4 regions of the Streptomyces sp. BBFR51 genome follow, and region 1 is predicted to be linked to each of the others. Evidence: riboswitches for the same ligand, from Rfam matches in the RefSeq annotation. Region 1 holds a riboswitch; each other region holds the start of a gene.

Region 1 (5,286 bases):
ACGCGCGGCGAGTGGATGTCGTACACGCCGGGTCCGGCCTCGCGCGGGTAGCCGGAGGCGGCCAGTTCGCGCGCCACCTGCATGTGCGAGCGGGCGGCCTCCAGACTGATGACGTCCGCGTCGAGGTCGTCGATGGCCCGCACGATGTCACCGAACTCCGCGTAGCACATGTGGGTGTGGATCTGGGTGTCCGGCCGCACGCCGCCGGTGGTGAGCCGGAACGCCTCGGTGGCCCAGGCCAGGTAGGCGGCCCGGTCCGCCGCGCGCAGCGGCAGGGTCTCGCGCAGCGCGGGCTCGTCGACCTGGACGACCGAAGTGCCCGCCGCCTCCAGGTCGTTCACCTCGTCCCGCAGGGCGAGGGCCATCTGGCGCGCGGTGTCCGCGAGGGGCTGGTCGTCGCGGACGAAGGACCAGGCGAGCATGGTGACGGGGCCGGTGAGCATCCCCTTGACCGGCCGGTCGGTGAGGGACTGGGCGTACGCCGTCCAGCGCGTCGTCATCGGTTCGGGGCGGGAGATGTCTCCGGCCAGGACCGGCGGCCGTACGTAGCGGGTCCCGTAGGACTGCACCCAGCCGTGCTGGGTCGCCAGGTAGCCGGTCAGCCGCTCGGCGAAGTACTGGACCATGTCGCCCCGTTCGGGCTCGCCGTGCACCAGGACGTCCAGGCCGGTCTTCTCCTGGAAGGCGACGACCTCCCGGATCTCCGCCCTGATCCGCTCCTCGTAGCCCTCCGTGCCGATGCGGCCCGCCCGCAGGTCGGCGCGGGCGGTGCGCAGTTCACCGGTCTGCGGGAAGGAGCCGATCGTGGTCGTCGGCAGCGGTGGCAGCCGCAGGTGGGCGCGCTGGGCCGGGGAGCGCTCGGCGTACGTCTGGGAGCGGCGGTCGTCGGCCTCCGTGACGGCGGCGGCGCGGGCGCGGACGGCCGGGTCCCGGGTGATGGGGGAGCTGGCTCGGGAGGCGAGGTCGGCGCGGTTCGCGGCGAGTTCGGCCGTGACGGCACCGGTGCCCCGGGCCAGGCCCCGGGCGAGGGTCACGGTCTCCGCGAGCTTCTGCCGGGCGAAGGCGAGCCAGCGCAGGATCTGCGGCTCGACGTCCCGCTCCGCGGCCGTGTCGAGGGGGACGTGCAGGAGGGAGCAGGAGGCGGACACGTCGACGCGGTCGGCCAGGCCGAGCAGGGTGCCGAGTGTGCTCAGCGACCGGGACAGGTCGTTCACCCAGATGTTGCGGCCGTCGACCACCCCGGCGACCAGCCGCTTTCCGGGCAGTCCGCCGACCGCGGCGAGACCTTCCAGGGTGGCCGCACCGGCCTCGGTGAAGTCCAGCGCCAGGCCCTCGACCGGCGCCTTGGCCAGCACGGGCAGGGCCTCGCCCAGGTGGCCGAAGTAGGAGGCGACGAGCAGCTTCGGCCGGTCGGTGCGGGCGCCCAGCTCTCGGTAGGCCCGCGCGACGGCGTTCAGCTCGGCCGGGGTGCGGTCCTGGACCAGGGCGGGCTCGTCGAGCTGCACCCACTCTGCGCCGGCCGCGCGCAGGTCGGCGAGGACCTCCGCGTAGACGGGCAGCAGGCGGTCGAGGAGCGTGAGGGGTTCGAAGCCGGCGGGGACGCCGGGCGCTGGCTTGGCCAGCAGCAGGTAGGTGACGGGCCCGACCAGGACGGGGCGCGCCGTCAGTCCGAGGGCGAGGGCCTCGCGCAGCTCCGCGACCTGCTTGCCCGAGTCCGCCGCGAACCGCGTGTCCGGGCCCAACTCGGGCACCAGGTAGTGGTAGTTGGTGTCGAACCACTTGGTCATCTCCAGCGGCGCGACGTCCTGCGTGCCCCGGGCCATGGCGAAGTACCCGTCGAGCGCGTCGGCGGCCACCGCGGCCCGGTGGCGTTCGGGGACGGCGCCGACCATGACGGTGGTGTCCAGCACGTGGTCGTAGTACGAGAAGTCACCGGTGGGCACTTCGTCGAGGCCGGCTGCGGCCAACTGCCGCCAGGTGGCGCGGCGCAACTCCCCGGCGGTGGAGTGGAGGGCGTCGGCGTCGACGCGACCCCTCCAGTAGCCCTCGATCGCCTTCTTCAGCTCCCGGTTCGGGCCCTGGCGCGGGTAGCCGTACACGGTGGCGTGTGCGGCGGCGGACGTACGGGTCACGGAGATCTCCTTCGCGAGACGAATCCCTGAGATCCCGGGGACGGGACGAGGCAGCGAAGGGTGGCGGACCGGGCGGTGGAAACGCGCGTGGCACGGCGCGTCGTCCGCCTGGTGTGTTCGCCGACCCGCCCTCGAGGTCACCGGGATGTCCGCGCACGAGTGGCTCGCGCACGGGCAGTTGGCAGGTCTTCGGACTCGCGGGCCCGTCCCTGTCGTCCAGGACGCCTACTGGCCGTCGCTTCCCAGGTCCTTGTCGCCGGACCCAGTGCGTATGACGGCGGTCGTTCCCACTCACCGCTGCGGGGCAGTCCCGGATTCCCACCGGGTTCCCTCTTGCGACGCGTCCCGCCTGGCGGACGGGGCGAACCAGCTGCACCACCCACCCTACCGGGACCGGGCGCGGGAGGGGCCGGTCGTGTCCGGCACGTGGACGGCGAGGTGAAGCACGCCGCCCCGCGTCCTACTGCTGGGCCGGGTGCGCGCGATCCTGGTCCGGGGTGCCGGAGCGGCGACGGCAGTCCGCGTCGTGCCGTGTGCCGAGGGACGTCCACCACCGCTCGCAGCAGTCGTCGCCCAGGAGGACGCGGGCGGCGGCGGGGCGGGTGCACTCCGGGCCGTGCACGGCGCCGTCGGAGTGCCGCCAGAACGCGCAGCACGGCTCGAGACCGGTCCCGAGCGGCTGCCGCAGCCGGGGGCGGGCCAGGCGCTCGGCGCGCTGTGCCCGTACGAGACTTCGCCGGTGCAACGCGCTCTCACGGGCGGCACACCAGGCGAACACCGCGGCGGCGTACAGGCCGGGCGCGGCGAGCCAGGGATGGTGGGTGGCCGCGTATCCGGCGGCAACGACAAGGAGCGCGGCGGCGGCACGGCACGCGCGGGCGGTGCGCAGGCTCGGCGTCACAGGGGGACTCCCGTGGGTCGGCGGGGGAGAGGGGCTCGGGTCATCATCCGTATGCCCCCTGTTCGCCGTCCTACGTCCCCCGGTCGCCCCCTCCGGAGCCGCCGACCGGGTCCGGCCCCGCCGGCGCCCGGCGGAAAACCCGTTGCGGGCACCCGCCGCCGCCCCCGACCCTTTCCTCATGTCTCCCGCCGACCTGCGGCCGGCCACACTCGCCGACGCCCCCGCCATCACCGGACTCCTCAACGAGATAGACCGGATCGAGATCGGCAGGCCCGAGACCGACCAGCACACCGTCGAAGCCGACCTGAAGCATCAGCAGACCGACCTGACGCGGGACTCGTGGCTCGCCTTCGACGACGGCCGGCTGGTGGCCTACGGGCTGCTGTGGGACGAGTCCGGCGGGGAGCGCGTCGACATCGACCACTACGTGCTGCCCGACCACCAGCGGACCGGTCTGCGCGTGCTGGCGGCCATGGAGACCCGCGCCCTGGCCAAGGCACGGGCGAACGGCGCGGAGCGCGCCGTGGTCCACCTGCACCTCAACACCCGGCCCACGACCGACACCGCACTCCTCGAGGAGCGCGGCTGGAAGATCGTCCGGTGCCACCACGTACTGCACCGCGCGGTGGACCCGGCGGCCGACCTCCCGCCCCGGGCCCCGGCCGGTGTCCGGGTGCGGGCCTGCACCACCGAGGCGGACCGCGTCCGCGTGCACGAGCTGTACCAGCGGTCGTTCGCGCGGCACTTCGACTTCCAGCCGCGCGAGTACCGGCTGTGGCTGGACGACATCGACGCCGCGGGTCTCGACTGGTCCCTGGTGTGGATCGCCGCCACCGACGACCTGGGGGACGCCGCGTTCCTGCTGGCCCGGGACGACCGCGAGGCCATGGGCTGGATCCGCGGCATCGGCGTGGTGCGCGAGGCCCGCGGCCGGGGCCTGGGCGGGTTCCTCCTGCGCCACGCCTTCGCGCAGTTCGCCGCCCGGGGCCGGGACACGGTGGGCCTCGGTGTCGACACCGCGAACGCGACGGGCGCCCCGCGGCTGTACGGCCGCAACGGCATGACGGTGCACTTCGCGGTCGACACCTGGGAAGCCGTGCTCGCCTGACGGCGCCCGGGCCCGGCGCGGTGCCTTCCGGGCGGGGACCGCGGTCCCTCAGAGCACCATCGCGATCGCCACCGTCACCGCACCGAGCAGCGCGACGTACGTCCAGGAGTCACCTGGAGCGGCCCCGCTAGGAGCGCTCCCTCGCATGGTGGCCCAGGGCCGCGCTGCGGCTCGTCGCCAGGTGATGGAGGACCAGCGTCTGGACGCGGTCCACGTCGCGGGCCGCGATGGCCTGGTAGAGGGCGTCGTGTTCGAGGGCGACGGCCAGCAGGTCGTCGTGCTGGCCCATGAGCCAGCGCAGCCGGCTGCGCAGGACCCGCTCGAGTTCGTTGAGCAGCTCGTTGGCGGCCAGCGAGATGACCGTCTGGTGGAAGTCTGCGGCCGCCCGGCGGGCGCGTACCGGGTCGTCCGCGCGGGCCGCCTCGAGTTCGGCGTCCACCGTCGCGCGGAGCCGGTCGAGGCCCTCCCGCGTGTGCCGTTGGGCGGCGAGCCGGAACCCCAGGGTCTCCAGGCCCGAACGGACCTCGTCCAGGTCGGCGATGTCGCTCGTGGTGAACTCCCGCACGACCGCCCAGGTCCGTGGTCTCGGCGTCACCAGACCCTCGGACACCAGCGTCCTGAGGGCCTCCCGGACGGGGAGCCGGCTCACCCCGAGGGACTCTGCCAGCTCCCGTTCGACCAGTCGGCTGCCCGGGCCCCGCACCCCGTCGATGATGTCGTCCCGCAACCGCCGCGTGACCCGCTCGGACTCGGGCGTGAAGCCCTCTGACGCAGCCATCGCCGTCCTTCGTCGTCGTCCCGTTCCGAGTCACGCCGACCGCGCCGTGCACAGCGGTGGTCGGGCGGCCCGTCAGAATACCCCGCGGCCTGCGGCGGGCCGCGGTGCGGGAGGCGCGCGCAGGGATCAGCCGGTGCGGGGAGGCCAGTTGACGATCCGCTTGGGGCGCGGACGGGCGTAGGTGCGCACCTTGGACGTGGACAGGCCCAGCCGGACCAGGGACTCCGCGACAGTCACCGCGGCGGCGACCCCGTCGACCACGGGCACGCCGGTGCGCTCCACGACGCGTTCGGCGAGCCCCGCCATGCCTCCGCAGCCCAGGCAGATCACCTCGGCCCGGTCGTCCTCGACCGCGCGGGCGGCCTGC
Region 2 (5,286 bases), 1.5 Mb from region 1:
CGGGCGCCGGGCAGGAACCAGGCCGGGAGCGGGCCGAGTTCGCCGGGGACCTCCACGTCGGCGAACTCGAGGTCGAGGGCGGTGCCCGGGTTTCCGACGTACAGGTTCGGGGTGAACCAGGCGCGGTCGCCGGCGTCGAGGGTGCCGTGCGTGACGCGTTCGAGGCGGCGTACGACGGTGTCGGCGCCGTGTCGGGCGCTGTCGAGGACCGGGCCGACGACCGCGTGGGAGCCGTCGCCCGCGAGTCCGTACCGGCCGGGGCGCAGCGCGGCCAGGTCCCGGGTGAGGGTGATCTGCCCGGCGGCGGTGCCGTGCACGGTGAGCCGGGGTTCGGTCGGCAGGGGCCGGCCGGGGGGCGCCTTGAGCGCGGCGTCGCTGGCGAGCCGGCCGGCGGCGACGCTCGCCGCACCGGCCGCGAGAGCTGCGGTGACGGCGGCTGCCGTTGCTGTGACAGTGCGCATGGGGCCAGTCTCCTGGTGGAGTCCTCGGGCGGCCAGTGGGCGGGTGACAGGGGGTGACGGCGTCTTCGTGTCCCGTAGCCGGTACCCCCGCAGCCGCCCGGCACGCACCTCGCGTCAGCCTCGCTGCCCGTACCCGCGCAGGCGTTCCGTCGCCTCTGCCAGCTGGTCCGGCGTCAGCAGCGACGGCGAGCGGCCCGGCACCGACGAGGCGGTCAGCCAGAGGCGGCACATCCACTCCAGTTGGGCGGTGCGGTCGTAGGCCTGGTCGAGGGAGGTGCCGTAGGTGATCGTGCCGTGGTTCCGGAGCAGGCAGCCGGTGCGGTCGGCGAGGGCGTCGAGCATGGCGCGGGCGAGTTCGTCGCTGCCGTAGGCCGCGTACGGGGCGACCCGGACGGGGCCGCCGAGCGCGGCGGCCATGTAGTGGACCGGGGGGAGTTCGGGGACGAGCAGCGAGACCGCCGTCGCGTGCACGGCGTGGGTGTGGACGACGGCCCGGGCGTCGGGGTCGGCGCGGTACACGGCGAGGTGCATGGGCAGTTCGCTGGTGGGGACCAGCGTGCCGAGCACCTGCCGGCCGTCCAGGTCGACGCCGGTTGCGTCGTCCGGGGTCAGCCGGTCGTAGGGCACCCCCGACGGGGTGACCAGGACCGTGTCGCCGACCCGCACCGAGACGTTGCCGGAGGTGCCGACCACCAGCCCGTCCGCCACCGTCCGCCGGGCCGTCGCGACGAGTTCCGCCCAGGCCGACTCCAGGACCGCCTCCCGGACCTCCTCCCGCGCCCGTCGCCCGGCAGGTTGCCCGGCCCGTTCCCCGGCCGCTGCGCCCACCCGTCCGACCCGCGATCGCGTCACAGTCACCGTCTCCTCACGGGCGCCTCCGCGCCCCTCACGTCCCTTGCCGCACGGCCTCGCGGCGATCCTGCCAGGGGCGTCTCCGGAGAGCACCGGACCGGGCACGCAGAGGGAGCCGCCGGCACCGTTTCCGGTCACCGTGAAGCCCTGTTCAGTTCATCTTCCGTTCACCCTGGTTACCTACGTTCGTCCAGCCAATGACCTCGAACGATTGCCTGGGTAAATGGAAAGCTTCTCGCTGATCCTCGCGATTGTGGTGGTAACCGCACTCGCGTTTGATTTCACGAACGGTTTCCACGACACCGCGAACGCGATGGCAACGACCATTTCGACCGGTGCGCTCAAGCCCAAGGTGGCGGTGGCGATGTCCGCCGTCCTCAACCTTGTAGGCGCCTTTCTCTCGGTGGAGGTCGCCAACACGATCTCCAAGGGTCTCGTCGACGAGACCGGCATCCGTCCCGAGGTCATCTTCGCCGCCCTGGTCGGCGCGATCCTCTGGAACCTGCTGACCTGGCTGGTCGGGCTCCCGTCCAGTTCCTCGCACGCTCTCATGGGCGGTCTGATCGGCGCCGCCGTCGCCTCGGCGGGCATCGGCGCGGTCAACGGTGACGTGCTCGTCACCAAGGTGCTCCTCCCGGCGATCGCCGCCCCGATCGTGGCCGGTCTCGCGGCGATGCTCGCGTCCCGGATGACGTACTCGCTGGGCCGCAAGGCCGACGGCAAGGCCGCCAAGAAGGGCTACCGCGCCGGGCAGATCGCCTCCGCCGGTCTGGTCTCGCTGGCCCACGGCACCAACGACGCGCAGAAGACGATGGGCATCATCACCCTCGCCCTGATCGCCGGCGGCTCGCTCGCCCCCGACTCCGACCCGCCGGTGTGGGTCATCCTGGGCGCGGGCCTGGCCATCGCGCTCGGCACCTACCTCGGCGGCTGGCGCATCATCCGCACCATGGGCAAGGGCCTGACCGACCTTCAGCCGCAGCAGGGCTTCGCCGCCCAGACCAGTGCCGCCACGGTCATCCTGGCCTCCTCCCACCTCGGCTTCTCGCTCTCCACCACGCACTCGGTCTCCGGCGCGGTGATGGGCGCGGGCCTCGGCCGCAAGGGCGGCGTGGTCCGCTGGTCCACGGCCACCCGGATGTTCGTCGCCTGGGGGCTGACGCTGCCGGCCGCGGCCCTGGTCGCCGCGCTCGCCGAGTGGGTGTGCCGCCTCGGCGACTGGGGCACGGCCCTCGTCGCGGTGTTCCTGATCGCGTCCAGCTTCGCGATCTGGCGGATCTCCCGCCGCGAGGTCGTCGACCACACCAACGTCGTCGACGCCGAGGAGCCCGAGAGCTCCGAGCCGGCCGGGGTGGTCACCACGGCGATGGCCGCCGTCTCGCCGCCCCCGACGGGCGTGACCGAGGAACTGGCCGCCACCGTCCCGGCTCCGGCCACCACCCCCGACCCCAAGGCCCCGTCGGCCGCCACCACCGTCTGAACCCGGGCACCGGGTACGAAGGAAGCGAACCTCCATGAGCATCGACTGGGCAGCCATCGGCTCCGTCTTCGGCGTCAGCCTCGTGGTCACGGTGGCCCTGGTGGGCCTGTTCACCCTCGGCATCGTCGGCCTCTCCCGCCAGGAGCGTGCCGTCGCCCAGGGCGGCTCCGCGGGCCTCGCGGTCACCGGCGCGTACGCGTGCTTCGCGGCCTGCGCGGCGGCGGTGGCGTACGGGATCTACCTGATCGTGGCCTGACCACCGCGCACCCGTGAGGCGGGGCGCGGGACGGACTCGAACCGTCCCGCGCCCCGCCTTCGCGCGTGCCGGCGCACACCACCCGTGTGTGGGCCTTCGCACACTCCCCCGTCGCAGGTCAACGCCAGGTTGACGGGTGTTCGCGGACCGTGGTGGACTTCCGAGGCCATCTACGGCGGCAGGAGAGGAAGCCCGGTGCGAATCCGGCGCGGTCCCGCCACTGTGACCGGGGAAACAGGACCCCCGGGAGCCAGGAACTCTCACCGCCGGTCTCTTCGAACCAGGGCGTGGACACCCTGAGTGAGGACACAACGCGATGCCCGGCTGCCGCCCGACGTTCAGTACCAGGTACTTCCCTGACCGTGTGACCGGCTGAACCCGTGCGTGCCGGACGCGTCTTCGCGTACGGTGCCGCCGCCGGCCTCCTCGGCGACCTCCTCCTCGGCGATCCGCGCCGCGGACACCCGGTCGCCGCGTTCGGCCGTGCCGCCGGTGCCGTGGAACGGGTGCTGTGGCGGGACCACCGGGGCTGGGGCGCGCTGCACACCGTCGTCTGCGCCGGTGGCGCCGCCGCCCTCGGCTCCGCCGCCGCGCAGGCCGTACGCCGCTGCCCCACCGCCTCCGTCGCGCTGACCGGCGCGGCCACCTGGGCGGTGGTCGGCGGCACTTCGCTGGCCCGCGAGGCCACCGCGATCGGGCGGGCCCTGCAGGCGGGGGACGTCGAGGCCGCCCGGGCGCGGCTGCCGCACCTGTGCGGGCGGGACCCGCAGGCGCTGGACGCCGACGGGATCGCCCGGGCGGTCGTGGAGTCCGTCGCCGAGAACACCTCGGACGCGGTGGTGGGCGCCCTGGTGTGGGGCGCCGTGGCCGGAGTGCCCGGGCTGCTCGGCTTCCGGGCCGTGAACACGCTGGACGCCATGGTCGGCCACAAGTCCCCCAAGTACCGCCGCTACGGCTGGGCCTCGGCCCGCCTCGACGACCTCGCGGGCTGGCCGGGCGCCCGCCTGACCGCCGTCCTGACCACCGTCGCCGGCGGCGATCCGCGGGGCGCCGTACGGGCCTGGCGCGCGGACGCGGCGCAGCACCCGAGCCCCAACGCCGGGCCCGTGGAGGCCTCGTTCGCGGGCGCCCTGGGCGTGCGGCTCGGCGGGACGCTCTCCTACGGCGGGCGCGTCGAGCACCGGCCCGTCCTCAACGGGGCGGCGGGACGCGCGGTCCGGGCCGGTTCAGGCGACATCGACCGGGCGGTACGCCTCTCACGGCGCGTGGGCTGGCTCGCGCTCGGCGTGTGCGCGGGCGCGCGGCTCGCCGTGCGCGGGGCGGTCGGGAAAGGACGTACGTCATGAACGGTGGCCTCCTCGTCGCCGGCACCACCTCCGACGCCGGCAAGAGCGTCGTCACCGCCGGGATCTGCCGCTGGCTGGTGCGCCAGGGCGTCAAGGTCGCGCCCTTCAAGGCGCAGAACATGTCACTCAACTCCTTCGTGACCCGCGAGGGCGCCGAGATCGGCCGGGCGCAGGCCATGCAGGCCCAGGCCTGCCGGGTGGAGCCGACCGCGCACATGAACCCCGTGCTGCTCAAGCCGGGCGGCGAGCGCAGCAGCCAGGTCGTGCTGCTCGGCAGGCCGGTCGGCGAGATGAGCGCCCGCGGCTACCACGGCGGACGCCAGGAGCGGCTGCTCGGCACGGTGCTCGACTCCCTGGCCGAGCTGCGCGGCACGTACGACGCGGTGATCTGCGAGGGAGCGGGCAGCCCCGCCGAGATCAACCTGCGCCGCACCGACATCGTGAACATGGGGATCGCCCGGGGCGCCGGGCTCCCCGTCCTGGTCGTCGGCGACATCGACCGCGGGGGCGTCTTCGCCTCCTTCTTCGGCACGGTGGCGCTGCTGGCGCCCGAGGACCAGGCGCTGGTCGCCGGGTTCCTGGTCAACAAGTTCCGCGGCGACGTGTCCCTGCTGGAGCCGGGGCTGGACATGCTGCACGGCCTCACCGGACGGCGGACGTACGGCGTCCTGCCCTTCCAGCACGGGCTCGGCATCGACGAGGAGGACGGGTTGCGCGTCTCTCTTCGGGGGACGGTGCGGGAGTCGGTCGTCGCCCCGCCGGTCGGCGAGGACGTGCTGCGGGTCGCGGTCTGTGCCGTCCCGCTGATGTCGAACTTCACGGACGTGGACGCGCTGGCCGCCGAACCGGGCGTCGTGGTGCGGTTCGTGGACCGGCCGGAGGAGCTGGCCG
Region 3 (5,286 bases), 7.8 Mb from region 1:
GGACCGAGCCGATCCGCCGGGCCGGGTTCAGGGCGTGGGCCGGGTGCTGCGGCATGTAGGCGACGACCCGGCCGCGTACCTCCGCCGCCGAGCCGGTCGGCCCACCGGAGTCGACCACCTGGGTGCCCGACACCCGCACCGTGCCGGTGAGCCGGACCCCGGGCGCGGCCTCGCCGAGCAGGGCGAGCGCCGCGGTGGTCTTGCCGCTGCCCGAAGGCCCCACCAGGGCGGTCGCCTCGCCGGGCTCGACGGTGAACGCGACGCCGTCCAGCAGCATGGCCCCACCGGCGCGTGCCGTCAGGCCGCCGACCTCGATCACCGGTTCCACGCCGCCGCCTTCCCCTCGGTTGTCGCGGCGCGCGGCAGCAGGCCGTCCGCCAGCAGATTGGCGCCGACCGTGAACATCACCAGCATCAGTGTCGGCGCGCAGACCGCCCAGGGCTGCACGAACAGCGCCTCCCTGCTCGCGGCGATCACCACACCCCAGTCCGGCGAGGTCGGGTCCAGGCCCAGCCCCAGGAAGTTGGCGGCGGCCACCGTGAAGACCGCGGCGCCGACCCGGGTGCCCGCGTCGGCGGCGGCCACCGGCAGCACGGCCCGTCCGACGTGCCCGAACAGAATCCGCGCCGGCGACTCGCCCTGAAGCCGCATGGCCTCGGCGACGGGGCCACTGGCCGCGTCGAGCGCCGCCGCCCGCAACAGCCGCGCCACGGCCGGTACGTTGAGGGCGGCCACCGCCAGTGCCACCGCGACCGGGTCCCCACGCCAGCCGACTCCCACCACACTGATCACCAGAAGCGAGGGGAGCGGCAGCAACAGCTCCACGGGCCGGATGAGCAGGTCGTCGACGAAGCGGCTGCGAGAGGCCGCGGCCGCCAGCCCGAGCACCCCGCCGACGAGCACGGCCAGGGCCACCGCGGCGCACGCCACGCCCAGGGCGCTGGCCCCGCCACGCAGCACCAGCGACAGCACGTCCCGGCCCAACGCGTCGGTGCCCAGCGGATGTCCGTCACCGAGGGCGTACGGCATTCCGTCGGAAGGGATGTCGGCGGACGTCACCAGCGGGCCGACGACGGCCGTCGCCACCGGCGGCGCCAGGAGCACCGCGCCGCCCCACACCCGCCGACGGGGCCGGGACCGTATGCCGCTCATCGCAGCACCTCCGAACGGGGAGCCAGGCGCTGGGTGACGAGATCCGCCGCCAGATTGAGCAGACAGGCGACGGCGGCGAGGGTCAGGGTGAGCGCCTGGACGGTGGGCACGTCACGGTTCTGCACGGCCGCCACCAGCGCCGTCGCGGTGCCGGGAACGGCGAACACCGCCTCCACGACGAGTACACCGCCCAGCAACTGGTCCCCGGTGCGGGCCAGTTCCTGTACGCCCGGCACGGCTGCATTGGGCAGCACGTGCCGCAGCACCAGCCGCGTCGGCGGCACCCCCAGACGGCGGGCCTGCACCGTGTAGCCGGAGTTGAGCGACGTGATCGTGCCGGCCCGGATCTGCCGCGACAGCACACACACGGTGCGGGCCAGCAGGACAGCCACCGGCAGCACGAACAGTTCCGGGCGCTGCCACCAGCCGTCGTCGGCGCCCACCCACGTGGAGGGCAGCCAGCCCAGCCGCAGCGAGAAGAACGCCACCAGCAGCAGGGCCAGCACGAAGTCCGGTATCGACGTCAGGGTCAGCGTCACGGCGGACACCACACGGTCCGTACGGCCGCCGGCCCGCAGCCCCGTCAACAGGCCGACGGCGACGGCCAGCGGGACCAGCAGCAGGAGTGTGACGCCGGCCAGCGTGGCCGTCACCCCGACGGTGGAGAACAGGGCGTCGCTCACCGGACCGCCGCCCACCAGCGAGGTGCCGAGGTCACCGGTGAGCAGGTCCCCCGCCCAGTCGACGAAGCGCTCACCCAGCGGCCGGTCGAGACCCATCTGCTCGCGCAGCTGAGCCACCTGGTCGAGACCGGCCTGCTCGTTGAAGTCGACGGTGGCCGCGTCGCCCGGCAGCAGATTGGTCAGCAGGAAGACGACGACGCCGAGCACGGCGAGCTGGACGACGGTCCACCCGCACCGCCGCAGCGCGTACCGCAGCACCTCAGTCCAGCCAGACCGTGTCGAACCGCGCCCAGTCCACGGTGTTGGGCGGAGCCTCCTTCACGCCCCGCAGTGTGCGGGAGACGGCGTTCAGCCACTCCGGGTGCGCCCACAGCGCCAGGCCGCCACGATCGCGGAGTGTCGTCTGCACCGACCGGTACGCGCGGGTGCGTGCCGCGTCGTCGGTGACGGCCCGCGCGGCGGCGAAGGCCTCGTCGAAGTCCCGGCGCTCCCAGGCGGTCGCGTTCTGCGGCGCGTCGGTGAGCAGCCGTTCGCTGATGTAGGTGGGGATGGGCATGGCCCCGCACCGGTGGTTGGTGACGGTGCCCTTGCTCAGGACGTCCGTGAAGTAGGACTCCGGGGGCCCGTTGACGATCTCCACCCGCAGTCCGGCCTCACCCGCCTGCTCGGTGAACAGGTGCGCGGCCTGCGCGAAGCCGTCCGCGGCGGTGGAGGTGTAGAAGGAGACCTTCTTGTTGTACAGGCCGGTACGGCGCAGCAGCCGCCTGGCCTCCGCGACGTCCCGCTCGCGCTGCTCCAGGCCGTCCGGGTAGTACGTGAACCCCTTGCCGTACAGGTCGTTGCCGATCTCGGCGCGGCCCGCGCAGACCACGTCCACGAGCCGCTCGCGGTCGAGGAGGAGCTTGACGGCCAGCGCCGCGTCCGGGTCGTCGAACGGGGGCCGGTCCGTCTTGAGGGCGAAGCCCTGCACCCCGCTGCGCGCGGTCGCCACCACCCGTACCCGGCTGTCGTGTTCGACCGTACGGGCGAAGGTCGGCGTCATCTCGTGCGCGTAGTGCACCTCGCCCGCGCGCACGGCGGCGGCCCGCGCCTCGGTCTCGGCGGACAGGATGTGCACCTCGTCCAGGTGGGCGGCGCCGCCCCAGTGGTCGTCGAACCGGCGGCCGGTGAACTCGCGTCCGCCGGTGAAGGACACGAAACGGAACGGGCCGGTGCCGACGGGGCGCCCCGGGTCGTTCCAGCCGTCTCGGACGACGGCCGTGCCGGTCATGGCCAGCAGTGTGGGCAGTTCCGCGTTGGGCCGGGTGAGGGAGATCTCGACGCCGTGCCGTCCCACGGCGCGGCAGTTGGCGAGGTCCACGTGGGACAGCGACTTCTTCGCCAGATGGTCCGCGGCGTCGGGGTCGAGGATCCGGGAGATGCTGTACAGGACGTCCTCGGGGGTGAGGGCGTGCCCGTCGTGGAAGCGGGCCTCGCGCAGCTCGAACCGCCAGACGCGGGCCGAGTCGTCACTGGACCAGGAACGCGCCAGCCGGGGCACGGGCCGCAGGGTGGCGTCCAGGTCGACGAGCTTGTCGAAGACCGCCTTGTGACGGGCGATGTCGACGAACTGCCGCTGCGCGTGCGGATCCATCGTCTCCTTGACCCCCGCGCCCGGGAACACGGCTCGCAGACTCCCGCCCTCGCGGGGCGTGGAGGAACCCGAACCGCCCGACGCCTGGCAGCCCGTGAGCAGACCGGCACCCGCGGCGGCGGCCGCCGCGAGGACGCTGCGGCGGGACAGGGGGACCGGCATGCGTACGCACCTTCCTGCTGACTGTCTGCTGATCGTTTCGACGGATCAGCATATGCATTCAATAAGTTGTTGCGACAGTCATGCAATAGTGCCCGGAGGTGGGATGGAGCACTCGGGGCGGCCCGGCGGCTCGGGGATGTGCACGGACCGGGGAGGCGCACGGACCGGCCCCGGTCGCGGACCGCACCCCCGCGTGGGCCAGAATGGGCGCAAGAGGCGACGGGGACCAGGAAGCCGGTGCGAGTCCGGCGCGGTCCCGCCACTGTGACCGGGGAGCGATCCTCCTGCACGCCACTGTCCGCGCGAGCGGACGGGAAGGCGGAGGCGAGCGACGATCCGGAAGCCAGGAGACTGACCCGTCGCCGGTCCGCAGGCAGGGGCGAGGACACCCCGGAGAGGATCGGCTGTGACGACGCATGCCCGCACGGAGACCGTACGGCGGCCCGAACCCGGCAGACGGGGGGTGCTGGCCGCCTCGGGCGCCCTGGCGCTGACCGCGTCCGGTCTGCTCACCGGCTGCGCCGGGGACGGCAAGGACGGAGCGAGCGGCGACCGGTTCCGGGCCGCGTTCACGGCCGGCGGCTCCCAGGAGACCCTCGACCCCCATGTCGCCCCCAACTTCGTCGACCAGGCCCGCGCCAAGGCCCTGTACGACACGCTGGGCACGTACGCCGACGACATGTCCGTGCGCGAGCGGCTCGCGGAGTCCTGGGAGAGCGACGCCTCCGGCACCCGGTGGCGCATACGGCTGCGCAAGGCCGCGTTCCACGACGGGAAACCCGTCACCGCGAAGGACGTGCTCTACAGCTACCGCCGGGCCGCCGACCCCGCCACCGGCTCACCCTCCCAAGTGCTGCTCTCCGCGATCGACTTCGACGCGAGCGCGGCCGACGGCGAACGCTCCGTCGTCCTCGTGCTGAAGGCCCCGAACTTCGAGTTCCCCACCGCCTTCGCCGGCCCCGGAACCGAGATCGTCCCCGACGGGACGACCGACTTCCACGAGCCCGTGGGCTCCGGCCCCTTCACCTACGTGTCGTTCACGCCCGGCGGCACCGCCCGCTTCCGGCGCTGGGCGGACCACTGGGACGGCGCCCCGCACATCGCCGAGCTGGAGATCGTCCCCGCCAACGAGGAGTCGGCCCGGCTCAACGCGCTGCTGTCCGGCCAGGTCCACTACGCCGCAGACATGGCGGGCGCCTCCGTGGAACGGCTGAAGCAGGACGGCTCGACACGGCTGCTGACCGCGCGGCGCGCCACCGCGCAGCAGCTCCTGCTGCGCACCGGCCGCACGCCGTTCGACGATCCCCGGCTGGTGCGGGCCGTACAACTGGGCATCGACCGGGAGGAACTGGTCAGGGTCGCCCTGGCCGGCCACGGCGAGGTGGGCAACGACCTGTTCGGACTGGGCCTGCACGGCTACCCGGACGACCTCGGCCCCCGCGAACGGGACGTCGAGGAGGCACGGCGGCTGGTGAAGCAGGCCGGTGCGCAGGGGCTGCACCTCACCGTCGAGACCAGCTCCGTCGACGCCGCCTGGGAGCCGGCCGCGGACCTCATGGCGGGGCAGCTGCGCGAGGTGGGGCTGCGGCTGACCGCCAACACCCGGGCGTCCAGCACGTACTTCAGCGAGATCAAGACCAAGGGTGTCGCCGCCTT
Region 4 (5,286 bases), 5.9 Mb from region 1:
GACGGCCCTGGCCTGCTCGGGGCTGCCCGGCTTCGGCACGACCCCGGCCCTCGCCCTCGGCATCTCCGCCGCGGCGGCCGCGGTGACGGGGCTGCCGCTGGCCAGCGCCGTACTGGCGGTGCTGCTGATGGGCCGGGACGCCCACGACCAGATGCCGCTGATCGTCATGGCGTCGGTCGTCGCCTTCATCGTCGCCCAGTTGGTGCGCAGGGCCGACCCGGAGGCGGGCCGGGCGTCGACGGAGGGGGCGGCGCGGTGACGGAGCGTCGGCCCGCCGGATCCCGTACCGCCCGGAACACCGCCTGGAACACCGTCCGGCCCTGGATCGTCAGGACCGGGATCGCGGCGGCGGTGGTCGTGGCCTACTTCCTCCTCCCCCTCGACCAACTGGGTCCGCAGCGCCCCCTGCTGAGCTGGGTGCTGTTCGCCCTGCTGCTGACCGTCGTGGCCGTGCTGCTGCTCCGGCAGATCCGGCACGTGCTGCTCGACCGGCCGGAGAGCCGGCCCGGGGTGGTCATCTCCCTGCTGATCGTCCTGTCCGTGCACGTCTTCTCGGCGACGTACTACGCCCTGGCCAAGCAGCCGGGCGAGTTCAACGGCCTGCACACCCGCGTCGACGCGCTGTACTTCACCGTGGTCACGCTCGCCACCGTCGGGTACGGGGACATCACCCCGCGGGGCCAGGCCGCCCGGGTCGTGACCGTGCTGCAGATCACGTACAGCTTCGTGTTCCTCACGGCCGCCGCCACCGCGCTGACCACCCGGATGCGCGACAGGGTGGTCGGCAGGACCGACCGGGGCCGGCGCCACTGAGGCCGACCGGGGCTTGAAGGTGCCGCCGCGTCACCTTCTAGCCTCGGGTGTACACCCGTGGAGGAGCCCATGACGCACGCGAACGACGGCACCCGGCGCATCGGCGAACTCGCCCGGGAGACCGGCCTGAGCATCCGCGCCCTGCGCTACTACGACCGGCTCGGCCTGCTCACCCCGTCCGCCCGCACCGGCGGCGGGCACCGCTGCTACGACGCCGCCGACGTCCGGCGCCTGCACCGGATCCTGGCGCTGCGCAGCTTCGGGCTCCCCCTGACGCAGATCCGCGCGGTCCTGGACGCCGAGCCGGACCACGACCCGGCGCGGCTGATCCGGCGGCAACTGGACGTGGTCGAGGAGCGGCTGCGGCAGACCGCGCAGCTGCGGCTCCGGCTGCTCGGGGTGCTGGACGCGCTCGACGCCTCGGCCGGGACCACGACCGAGGCCTACCTGGAAGTGATCGAGGAGATGACCGCCGTGGAACGACCCCTGACCCCCGAAGAGGTGGCCCGCCTGAGCGAGGCGCGGCGCCGCTACGCCGAGACCCTCACCGACGAGGAGCGCCGGGCCCTGCACCGCCGCCGCGCGGAGACCTTCGCCGCGCTGAGCGAGGACGACAGGCGACGGCTGACGGAGCGGCGCCGCCAGCTGTTTCCGCAGCCCTGAGGCCTGTCCGGCGGGCGGGCAGGGCGTCCGCCGGGCCCGAGGCCCGCTTGTCACCACCCCCGTGGGCGCACTACTGTCGCCACGCCTTGGTGAACGGGAAATCCGGTGTGATGCCGGTGCGGCCCTCGCCACTGTGAATCGGGAAGTCCGGCTCCGGCCCTCAGGGGCAGCCACTGGGTCCTTGCGACCCGGGAAGGCGGAGCACGGGCGGTGGTACCCGTAAGCCAGGAGACCGGCCAAGGCGCGTCGTCCATCCACGAGGTGCTGGAGAGGGTCTGCTGAGCCATGCACATAGCCGAGGGCTTTCTGCCACCGGCGCACGCGATCGCCTGGGGTGTCGCGTCCGCGCCGTTCGTCGTCCACGGAGTACGGTCACTCACCCGTGAGGTCAGGGAGCACCCGGAGAGCACGTTGCTCCTCGGCGCCTCCGGGGCCTTCACGTTCGTGCTGTCGGCCCTGAAACTGCCGTCCGTCACCGGGAGTTGTTCACATCCCACCGGCACCGGCCTGGGTGCCATCCTCTTCCGACCGCCGATCATGGCGGTGCTGGGCACCATCACGCTGCTCTTCCAGGCGCTGCTGCTCGCGCACGGCGGGCTGACCACGCTCGGCGCCAACGTCTTCTCGATGGCGATCGTCGGCCCCTGGGCCGGGTACGGCGTCTACCGGCTGCTGCGCCGCTACGACGTGCCGCTCATGGTCACCGTGTTCTTCGGCGCGTTCGTCGCCGACCTGTCCACCTACTGCGTCACCAGTGTGCAGCTGGCGCTGGCCTTCCCGGACCCGAGCAGCGGTTTCCTGGGCGCGCTCGGCAAGTTCGGGTCCATCTTCGCCGTCACGCAGCTCCCGCTCGCGGTGAGCGAGGGCCTGCTCACGGTGGTCGTGATGCGGCTCCTCGTGCAGTCCAGCAAGGGGGAACTGACCCGGCTGGGCGTCCTGTTGACCAAGGCCGGCAAGGCCTCCTCCGGTGAGCGGGAGGCGGTGGCCCGGTGAAGCGCAACACGAAGGTCAACGCCCTGCTGCTGCTCGCCGTGGCCGCGCTGGCGGTGCTCCCGCTGGTGCTGGGGCTCGGCGACCACAAGGAGGAGCCGTTCGCCGGTGCCGACGCCGAGGCGGAGACGGCGATCACCGAGATCGAGCCGGACTACGAGCCCTGGTTCTCGCCGCTGTACGAGCCGCCGTCCGGGGAGATCGAGTCGGCGCTGTTCGCGCTTCAGGCCGCGCTCGGCGCGGGTGTGCTGGCGTACTACTTCGGTCTGCGCCGGGGTCGGCGGCAGGGCGAGGAACGGGCGTCGGCGGCGACGGCGGCACCGCGGGACACCCCCGAAGGGGACTGAGTGCTGCCGATCGACGCGGCGGCGCACAGCAGTCGCTGGCGCCGCCGCCATCCCGTGGACAAGGCCGTGCTCGGGCTCGGCCTGACCGTGCTGGCGATCTCGCTGCCGCCCTGGCCGGGTGCGGCGCTGGTGCTGGTGACGGCGCTCACCGTGCTGCTCGGCCCGGCGGGCGTGCCCCGGCGCGGGCTGTGGCGGGCGTACCGGGTGCCGCTGGGGTTCTGCGTGACGGGGGCGCTTCCGCTGCTGGTGCAGGTGGGCGGCCCGGACGGATTCCTCTCGGTGGCCGACGGCGGTGCGGTGCGCGCCGGTGAGCTGCTGCTGCGTACCTCGGCGGCCTCGCTCGGGGTGCTGCTGTTCGCGTTCACCACGCCGATGTCGGACCTGCTGCCCCGGCTGGTGCGGGCCGGGGTGCCCGCGCCGGTCGTGGACGTGGCGCTGGTGACGTACCGGATGAGTTTCCTGCTGCTGGACTCGGTGCGCCGGATCCGCCAGGCGCAGGCCGCGCGGCTCGGGCACACCACCCGGGCGGCCACCTGGCGTTCGCTCGGCGGTCTCGGCGCCACGGCGTTCGTACGGGCCTTCGACCGGGCGGCGCGGCTCCAGTCGGGGCTCGCCGGGCGCGGTTACGACGGCACCCTGCGGGTCCTGGTGCCCGAGGCCCGCGTCTCGGCGCCCTTCACCGCGGCGAGCGTCGCGCTGCTGGCGGCGCTGGCCTGTCTGACCCTCGTACTGGAAGGACCCTTGTCGTGAGCGGACCGGCGCAGTCACCGGAACCGGCCCTGGTCGCCCTGCGGGGCGCGTCGTTCGCGTACGAGGAGGGCCCGGACGTGCTGGTGGGCCTGGACTTCGCGGTGCGCGAGGGGCGCGCGCTGGCGCTGCTGGGCCGCAACGGCAGTGGCAAGACCACGCTGATGCGGCTGCTCAGCGGCGGACTCAGGCCGCGTGCGGGGACGTTGACGGTCGGCGGGGAGCCGGTGACGTACGACCGCAAGGGGCTGACCCGGCTGCGGACCACGGTGCAGCTGGTGGTGCAGGACCCGGACGACCAGCTCTTCGCGGCGTCGGTCGGCCAGGACGTGTCCTTCGGGCCGCTGAACCTCGGGCTGCCCGACGCGGAGGTCCGCTCCCGGGTCGGGGAGGCGCTCGCCGCGCTGGACATCGCGGCGCTGGCCGACCGGCCCACGCACCTGCTGTCGTACGGGCAGCGCAAGCGGACCGCGATCGCCGGGGCGGTCGCGATGCGGCCCCGGGTGCTGATCCTCGACGAGCCGACCGCGGGGCTCGACCCGGACGGGCAGGAGCGGCTGCTCGCCACCCTGGACCGGCTGCGCGCGGGCGGCACCACCGTGGTGATGGCCACCCACGACGTCGACCTCGCCCTGCGCTGGTCCGACGACGCGGCCCTGCTCACCCCGGACGGCGTGCACACCGGCCCGACCGCCCCGACGCTGGCCCGCACCGACCTGCTGCGGCAGGCGGGGCTGCGGCTGCCCTGGGGCGTCGCGGCGGCCGGACTGCTGCGGGCGCGGGGCCTGTTGGCGGACTCGGCGACGGGCCCGCGTACGGCGGAGGAGCTGGCGGCGCTGGCCGACTGAGCCGCCTGGCCCACGGCAGGGCTCGCGGCGTCAGCCCTCGACGGCGGCCTTGCCGATGCGTACCCGCCAGATCTCGGGGCCGGATTCGACGTAGTCCCAGGTGTGGGCGTCCGGGTGGGTGGCCTCGAACTCGCGTCGCAGTGGCTTGGGGTCGTGGTTGTTGACCAGCACGAAACCCTCCCCCGGGGCGAGGCGGGCGTAACGGGCGAAGATCCGCGGGTGCCGTTGCCCGTGGGGGATGTCGCGGACGTCCACGACCGCCGGGGTCTCCAGTCGGCCGCCTTCGAGCAGGGTGGTCAGATCCGCGACGAGACTGGGCAGATCGGCACCGGGGAGCTCCGCGAGCGCCGGCAGCAGGACCGTCTCCTCGGTCGTCAGGTGAACGTCCAGGATCGCCTCGACGGAGCGCGCGGCGGCCGCGGCGGAAGCGGGGTTCCCGGCACCGGCCACCTCGTCGATGCGCCGGTCGAGGGACGCGGCGGTGGTGCGCAGGGCGCGCACCAGGAGGCGGGTGCCTGCCGCGCCGGAGGCGGCCGCGTAGAGCGTCTGTTCGGTGGCGGCGAGATGGCGGCGCAGCTCACCGGTGCAGAACTCCACCAGTTCGCTCTGCCCGCCGCCCGCCGAGGTGCCCTGCGCGACGGTCGCGAGACCGGCCCGCAGTCGGCTGTGCGCGTCGCGGACGACGGCCTGTGCCCGGACGACCGGGTCGGCCGCCGTGCCCTCGATGTAGACCTCGGACGACGATGTCACGACGGTGCTCCTCTCGACCTGCGCTGCCACCCCGCACCGCGGGGTGTTCCATGGCGCCCGATTATTACATGTACCATTTGGAGAAATTCGGCATTCCCCTGCACCGACGAGTTGCCGCACCGGCCCGG

Evidence for each region. A riboswitch is a leader RNA that binds a small molecule or an ion and turns the genes downstream of it on or off. The one in region 1 is predicted to bind cobalamin.
Region 2: another riboswitch for cobalamin. It lies ahead of ACGH7X_RS09285 (cobalamin biosynthesis protein); the one in region 1 lies ahead of metE (5-methyltetrahydropteroyltriglutamate--homocysteine S-methyltransferase).
Region 3: another riboswitch for cobalamin. It lies ahead of ACGH7X_RS37735 (ABC transporter substrate-binding protein); the one in region 1 lies ahead of metE (5-methyltetrahydropteroyltriglutamate--homocysteine S-methyltransferase).
Region 4: another riboswitch for cobalamin. It lies ahead of ACGH7X_RS29400 (energy-coupling factor ABC transporter permease); the one in region 1 lies ahead of metE (5-methyltetrahydropteroyltriglutamate--homocysteine S-methyltransferase).

The regions. Positions count from the first base shown of each region.
Region 1 is NZ_CP172448.1:534,618-539,903, reverse strand. It holds gene metE (5-methyltetrahydropteroyltriglutamate--homocysteine S-methyltransferase) at 1-2,138, opposite strand, end outside; cobalamin riboswitch at 2,295-2,518, opposite strand; gene ACGH7X_RS02460 (hypothetical protein) at 2,593-3,033, opposite strand; gene ACGH7X_RS02455 (GNAT family N-acetyltransferase) at 3,212-4,141, shown strand; gene ACGH7X_RS02450 (GntR family transcriptional regulator) at 4,269-4,919, opposite strand; gene ACGH7X_RS02445 (aspartate/glutamate racemase family protein) at 5,046-5,286, opposite strand, start outside.
Region 2 is NZ_CP172448.1:2,049,480-2,054,765, forward strand. It holds gene ACGH7X_RS09265 (alpha/beta hydrolase family protein) at 1-461, opposite strand, end outside; gene ACGH7X_RS09270 (class II aldolase/adducin family protein) at 576-1,313, opposite strand; gene pitH (low-affinity phosphate transporter PitH) at 1,537-2,793, shown strand; gene ACGH7X_RS09280 (hypothetical protein) at 2,828-3,049, shown strand; cobalamin riboswitch at 3,185-3,330, shown strand; gene ACGH7X_RS09285 (cobalamin biosynthesis protein) at 3,430-4,395, shown strand; gene ACGH7X_RS09290 (cobyric acid synthase) at 4,392-5,286, shown strand, end outside.
Region 3 is NZ_CP172448.1:8,307,472-8,312,757, forward strand. It holds gene ACGH7X_RS37715 (ABC transporter ATP-binding protein) at 1-328, opposite strand, end outside; gene ACGH7X_RS37720 (ABC transporter permease subunit) at 316-1,152, opposite strand; gene ACGH7X_RS37725 (ABC transporter permease) at 1,149-2,093, opposite strand; gene ACGH7X_RS37730 (ABC transporter substrate-binding protein) at 2,095-3,630, opposite strand; cobalamin riboswitch at 3,856-3,984, shown strand; gene ACGH7X_RS37735 (ABC transporter substrate-binding protein) at 4,037-5,286, shown strand, end outside.
Region 4 is NZ_CP172448.1:6,426,893-6,432,178, reverse strand. It holds gene ACGH7X_RS29415 (chloride channel protein) at 1-259, shown strand, start outside; gene ACGH7X_RS29410 (potassium channel family protein) at 352-813, shown strand; gene ACGH7X_RS29405 (MerR family transcriptional regulator) at 883-1,476, shown strand; cobalamin riboswitch at 1,547-1,732, shown strand; gene ACGH7X_RS29400 (energy-coupling factor ABC transporter permease) at 1,762-2,469, shown strand; gene ACGH7X_RS29395 (energy-coupling factor ABC transporter substrate-binding protein) at 2,466-2,813, shown strand; gene cbiQ (cobalt ECF transporter T component CbiQ) at 2,814-3,563, shown strand; gene ACGH7X_RS29385 (ATP-binding cassette domain-containing protein) at 3,560-4,408, shown strand; gene ACGH7X_RS29380 (DUF2249 domain-containing protein) at 4,439-5,158, opposite strand.